One region of the Mesorhizobium australafricanum genome, then DNA from elsewhere that is predicted to be linked to it. Evidence: predicted binding sites of a transcription regulator. Region 1 holds the regulator's gene; the other holds the start of a gene.
What was found. Region 1 encodes PhoB, which activates phosphate uptake and scavenging genes when phosphate is short. Its sites were predicted from a motif close to TGTCATNNANCTGTCAT; they were not measured.

Region 1 (3,416 bases):
GATGGCCTTTGATGGGTCCCGGCATTTTTTTCGACGTTCGCAATAAATAATGACATCGGCTTTGGCTTCTGCCACTATTGCTGGGGTGTCAGCGACAGGCCATGGCATCATCACAAGGCCGCGATGACCCGGGAGGACGGTGCGAGATAATGTCGGTCGGAATCCGCCACGACGATTTGCGCCGGCGCAACCGCGCCATGGTGATTTCGGCCGTGCGCCGCGCCGGCCAGCCATCGCGGACGGAGATTGCCGCCACCACCGGGCTCAGCCACTCGACCATTTCGGCGATTTCCGCCGATCTGATCCAGGAGGGCATTCTCACCGAGAGCAAGGCCAACGAGCCGACGGCGTTGAAACGCGGCCGCCCGCAGATCGGCCTGGCGCTGAACCCCGAAGCCGCCGCGGTGCTGACCGTGGTGCTGTCGCTGAACTTCCTGTCGGTCGCCGTCATCGACTATGCCGGCCAGGTGATTGCCGAGGAACAGCAGCGCCTGGACACGCTTGTCATGCCGCGCGACGAGCTGATCGGCGCATGCATGGCAATCGTCCGGCGCCGGCTGCAGGATCCCGACCTCGACGTCGGCAGCGTCGCCCGCATCGCCATGGGCATTCAGGGCATCACCGATTCCCGGGCGCGCGCCATGCTGTGGTCGCCGATCACCCCGCTGACCGACATTCCTTTTGCCGACATCCTCGAGAAGGAATTCGGCATCCCCGCCACCATGGAGAACGACTGCAACATGATGGCGGTGGCGCTGCAATGGCGCGATCCCGAGCGCTATCGTGACGATTTCATCGCCATCCTGCTCTCGCACGGCATTGGTATGGGCCTAGTGCTCAAGGGCGCGCTGTTCACCGGCACCCATTCCTCGGGCGGCGAGTTCGGCCATATGATCCATCGTCCGGGCGGCGCGCTTTGCCGGTGCGGCCGCCGCGGCTGCGTCGAGGCCTATGCCGGCAACTATGCGATCTGGCGCAGCGCCATGAAGATGAGCGAGGACGCCGAGCCGGTCGACGTCGGCGACGCCGACATGCGGGCGCTTGCCGCGAAGGCCCGGCAGGAGGACGGTCCGGAGCGGGAGGCGTATCGCCGCGCCGGCGAAGCGCTTGGCTTCGGTCTCGGCAGCCTGTTCGCCCTGATCGATCCGGCGCCTGTCGCCATGGTCGGCGTCAGCGCGGCCGCCTTCGACCTGATCGAGCCGGCGCTGAGAGAAGCGATCGCCCAGACCGCCGGCGGCCAGCACTCGAAATCGATCTCCTTCGACACCGAGCCGAACGAATTGCCGCTCATCCGCGAAGGCTGCGCCGCCCGCGCGCTGACCTTCGTCGACCAGGAGATTTTCGCGCCCGGGGGCCAGGCGAGAGCGGGCAAGCACGTCGCATGAACGGCAGGCTCAAGCGCCGGGATATGCTGAGATTCAGGTCAGGCCGAGTCGAGAATGGTGGATTCCGACAACCGGCCTACGCCGGCCGTAGCCTTCATAGGGCGGAAACACTTATGAGCGCTTCGGCCGGCGAAGGCCGGAACGGAGCGTACTTAAGTACGTGAGTACCGGAAGCGCAGGAAGCCGCCATTCGCAGGCCGGCCTCACCTGAATATCGGCATATCCCTAATCTTCCCTGATCGCATAGCCCGCCCCGCGGATGGTGCGGATGACATCGGGCATGCGGCCGTTGTTGACGGCCTTGCGCAGGCGCCCGACATGCACGTCGACCGTGCGCTCGTCGATATAGATCGTCTCGCCCCAGACATTGTCGAGCAGTTGACTGCGCGAGAATACCCGGCCGGGATGACGCATCATGAATTCGAGCAGCCGGAACTCGGTCGGGCCGAGCCTGATCTCGCTCTTCTTGCGGTAGACGCGATGCGATTCGCGGTCGAGCACGATGTCGCCGACCTTGAGCACGCTGGACAGCACCTCCGGCTTGGCGCGACGCAGCAGCGCCTTGACGCGGGCCATGAACTCCGGCGTCGAGAACGGCTTGACCAGATAGTCGTCGGCGCCGGTCGAGAGGCCGCGCACACGGTCGCTTTCCTCGCCGCGCGCCGTCAGCATGATGATCGGCAGCCGCTCGGTCTCGGGCCGCATCCTGAGGCGCCGGCAAAGCTCGATGCCGGAAACGGCCGGCACCATCCAGTCGAGCACGAGCAGGTCGGGAACGTTTTCCTGAAGGCGGATTTCGGCCTCGTCGCCGCGGGTCACCACTTCGACCTGGTAACCCTCGGATTCGAGATTGTAGCGGAGCAGCACCCCCAGCGGCTCCTCGTCCTCCACCACCATGATGCGTGGCGCGATCATTGCAGGTTACCCTTGTCAGGCCGCCGGCGCCGACATTGCCGTCTCGTCCTGCTTCGGGCGATTCGCGGGCAACTGGATGCCGGTCAGCACATAGTAGGCGTTCTCGGCGATGTTGGTCACATGGTCGCCGATGCGTTCGAGATTCTTGGCGCAGAACAGAAGATGCGTGCAAGCGGTGATGTTGCGCGGATCTTCCATCATATAGGTCAGGAGCTCGCGGAAGACGGAGGTGTATTTGACGTCGATGCGCTCGTCGTCGTTGCGAAGCTTGGCCAGCGCCGTGGCGTCGCCCACCGTATATTCCTGGATCACGGCCTGGACCTGGATCAGCACCAGCTGCGCCATGGAATCGATCGAATGCGTGAGGTCGCGCGGCGCCGCGCTGACGCCGACCGAACCTACGCGCTTGGCGATGTTCTTGGCAAGGTCGCCGATGCGTTCGAGGTCGCCCGCCATGCGGATCGAGCCGACCACGTGGCGAAGATCGTCCGCCATCGGCTGCCGCTTGGCGATGAGCGTGATGGCGCGGTCGTCAAGCTCGCGCTGACGCGCGTCCATGATGGCGTCGTCGGAGACGACGCGCTGCGCCAGCGCATTGTCGGTCTCGAGCAGTGCCCTGGTCGAGGCGCCGACCATGGAGCCTGCGAGATCGCCCATGTCATTGATAAGCCGGCTGATCTGCCTCAAATCCTCGTCGAAGGAGGCGACGGTATGTTCGGCCATAATGATGTCCTCGATGAACTCAGCCGAAGCGGCCGGTGATGTAGTCCTGCGTGCGCTTCTCGCGCGGCGAGGTGAAGATCTTCTCGGTCCGGTCGAACTCCACCAGCTCGCCAAGATACATGAACGCCGTCTGCCGCGACACGCGCGCCGCCTGCTGCATGTTGTGGGTGACGATGACGATCGTGTAGTCGACTTGCAACTCGTCGATCAGCTCTTCGATCTTGGCCGTCGACAGCGGATCGAGCGCCGAGGCCGGTTCGTCGAGCAGGATGACTTCCGGCTTCACCGCCACGGTGCGGGCGATGCACAGGCGCTGCTGCTGACCGCCGGAAAGGCTCAGTCCGCTGGCGTTGAGCTTGTCCTTGACCTCGGTCCAGAGCGCGGCGCGCTTCA
Region 2 (3,416 bases), on a different contig from region 1:
GTTATAGCAGACGCCGATTGGCGTTCCTATGACCTGGCTCACATTGCACAGGAAAAACCGGCGGCCCCCGACTGGGAGCGGGGGCCATATTGCCTAGCAAAGGTATTCAGCGGCCCAGCCTTACTGTCCCGCCTGGTCGGCATCCGTCAGCGTGCCGAGAAAGGCGACGATGTCGTCGATCTCGGCGTCGCTCAGCGCCGGCTTGTCGCCGGGTTTCTTGCCGTTGAAGGGCGGGTCGGTGTTGAGGTTTCCCCAGTAAGCCTTTGGCAGGTCGTCGAACTTGTCGACCGTGCCGTCGGCCTCCCTCGAATACCAGCGGCCTGGATCCGTGTCGCGGCTGGCATAGAAGGCCACCGCCTCGCGCAGCGTGTGGAAATAGCCATTGTGGAAGAAGCTCTTTCGCAACGCCACGTTGCGCAGCGTCGGTGTCTTGAACAGGCCGCAATAGTCGTTGTGGCCCTTGAAGTCGGTGCGCAGCGGGCCGCACAGGCCAAGGTCGAAATAATTGGGATCGGCGTTGGCGGGGATCGCCGGATTGCGCGGCACGGCAATCGCGATCAGGCCGTAGTCGGTGAACTGCGGCGGCTCGCCGTCATTGGCGGGCTCGCTCAGATGACAGCTCGCGCAATTGCCCTTGCCCTCGTCCTCGAACAGCATGCGGCCGCGCAGCTCCTGTGCGGAGAGCTGCGTCTTGCCGGCAAGGAAGGCGTCGTAACGGCTGGAATAGGGATAGAAATCGGTGCTGCTCTGCTCGAAGGTGCCGAGCGCCTCGACGGCGGCATCGAAGGCATCTTGCGGATGATCCAGCACGTCGGCGCCGAAGGCCGCCTTGAAGGCGTCGGCATAGGGCGCCTTGCGCAGTGCCGCGACCACCTGGGCCTCGTCCTTGTTGCCCATCTCGAAGGGCGAGAGCAGCGGGATCCTCGCCTGGTCCTTGCCGTGGTCGGCGCGGCCGTCCCAGGTCAGGCCGCCGGTCGGGCCATTGTCGACGCTCTCGTCGCCTTCGTCCTCGGAGTCGTAAAAATGCTCGGTGAAGGCTGGCGCCGCCTGCAAATAGCGCAGCGACGGCACCGCGCGAACGCCGGGCTGGTCGAGCCTCGCTCCGCCCATCTCGACCGGCGTCGCCGAGGCCGGTCCGAAGGCATGGTTGGGATCATGGCAGGACGAGCAGGCCTGCTTGCCCGAGGCCGAGAGCGAAAGGTCGAAAAACATCTGCCGCCCGAGTGCGGTCAGCGCATCGGCGCGCGCGAAGGCTTCCTGGCGTGACATCGGGCCGGGGTGGACACCGGACGTGTTGGCGTGCGTGGTGAAGCCGACCATCGCGGCCGCTGCAATGGCGATCGCGTGAGTTTTCCGACTTCCCATCGTCTTCGGCGACATCCCTGATTTCTTTCGCCCGATCTCTTTGGCGACGTAAGGAGCGAGTGCAACGGATTGATGACGGCCGTCTCGCTCACGAAACCGTGTTCGGCCGGTGCGGAACTGTCACAAAGGTGACAAGGCATCGAAGTAGCTGGGGATTGATGCAGCCGCATGCCTGCATTGCCGTCCTCCAGCCATTCCCAGCCACGAGGCATTTTCCGATGATCCGGTCCTTTCTCTCCCTTTGCCTCGCCTCCACGGCGCTGGCATCGCTCGCCGCTGCTGCCCAGGCGGCTCCTGCCGGCTACGACAAGATCGACACCGTTGTCGTCATCTACGCCGAGAACCGCAGCTTCGATAACCTCTATGGCGGCTTCCCCGGCGCCAATGGTCTGGCCAACGTGTCGCCCGGCCAGGCGCGCCAGCTCGACCGTGACGGCAAGCCGCTTCCCGAACTGCCGCCGGCCTGGGGCGGACTGACCGGCAAGGGCGTGACGCCGGCGGTGACGGAAGCGCAGAGCGCGCATCTGGCCAACGCTGTCTTCGCCATCGATGATGTCAAGGGTTTCAACGAGGGCACCGGCGTCACCACGCACGACCTCTGGCATCGCTTCTACCAGGAGCAGATGCAGATCGACGGCGGCAAGAACGACAAGTTCGTCGCCTGGGCCGATTCCGGCTCGCTGGTGATGGGTCACTATGACGGCTCGGTCCTGCCGATGTGGAACATCGCCAGGAAATACGTGCTCGCCGACAATTTCTTCCAGGGCGCCTTCGGCGGCTCCTTCCTCAACCACTTCATGCTCGCCTGCGCCTGCGCCCCGTTCTATCCGAATGCCGACATCAGCCCGGTGAAGGGCCAGATCGCCGTCGTCGAGCCGGATGGCGTGACGCTGAAAGCGGCCGACAATTCGCCCGCCTCGGCGCTGGGCGGCGTGCCGAAATTCGCCAATGACGGTGCGATCACCCCAGACTTCTACGCCGTCAACACCATGCAGCCGCCTTACCAGCCGAGCGCCAACAAACCGGCCGAGGGCGGCGACACAGCACTGGCCGATCCGGCGCAGCCGACCACGCTGCCGCCGCAGCACGAGATCACCATCGGCGATCTCCTGTCGCTGAAGGGTATTTCCTGGGCCTGGTACTCAGGCGCCTGGCAGGCGGCGCTCGACGGCAAGAACGCGACGCCCGTGCCGAACTTCCAGTTCCACCACCAGCCCTTCAACTATTTCGCCGCCTATGCGCCGGGCACGGCCGCGCGGGCCGAGCACCTCAAGGATGGCGGCCTCGGCGGCACCGAGTTCATCAAGGCGATCGACGACGGCAAGCTGCCGGCCGTTACCTTCTACAAGCCGCAGGGCAATCTCAACGAACACGCCGGCTATGCCGATGTGACCTCGGGCGACCAGCATCTGGCCGACCTTGTTTCGCATCTGGAGAAGAGCCCGCAATGGGCCCATATGCTGGTGGTCGTCACCTATGACGAGAATGGTGGCTTCTGGGATCACGTCGCGCCGCCCAAGGCCGACCGCTGGGGCCCGGGCAACCGCGTCCCGGCCTTCATTATCTCACCCTATGCGAAGAGCGGCATGGTCGACCACACGCAGTACGACACGACCTCGATCCTGCGCTTCATCACCAACCGCTACGACCTGCCGGTGCTGCCCGGCATCGTCGCCCGCGACAAGGCGCTGCGCAACCACGATCAGCCGCCGATGGGAGATCTGACGGCGGCGCTCGACCTGACGCGCTGAGGGAGTGAAGGAAGCCCGTTGCGCCGCGATCCTTCAATCCCCTCTGTCCGGTCCACCCTCCGCAGCTGCAGCGCAGCTGCTGCGGAGGACGGGCAGGGTAAAGGGGATGCTGTCCCGCCAGCCGTTCAATATTCCTTATGCAGAACAACCTGAATCAGTCCTGCAGGACGCGCCGCTATCGAATTGTTTTGCTTGGGGTGCGGAGGGCGCCAGCCCTCACTCCACCTCATCCACCCAGATCAGCCTCAACAGCCGCAGCAGCGTTGCCCGTTCCACACTCGTCAGCCGTTGCAGGAAGCG

Region 2: RFM98_RS17495 (acid phosphatase) is a predicted target of PhoB. The motif match lies at 1,427-1,443, and genes of this name have one in related genera.

Annotation. Positions count from the first base shown of each region.
Region 1 covers NZ_JAVIIT010000012.1:25,849-29,264, reverse strand. The annotation lists gene RFM98_RS21740 (ROK family protein) at 150-1,385, shown strand; gene phoB (phosphate regulon transcriptional regulator PhoB) at 1,611-2,300, opposite strand; gene phoU (phosphate signaling complex protein PhoU) at 2,316-3,023, opposite strand; gene pstB (phosphate ABC transporter ATP-binding protein PstB) at 3,043-3,416, opposite strand, start outside.
Region 2 covers NZ_JAVIIT010000008.1:151,805-155,220, forward strand. The annotation lists gene RFM98_RS17490 (cytochrome-c peroxidase) at 121-1,320, opposite strand; gene RFM98_RS17495 (acid phosphatase) at 1,584-3,116, shown strand; gene RFM98_RS17500 (MarR family winged helix-turn-helix transcriptional regulator) at 3,333-3,416, opposite strand, start outside.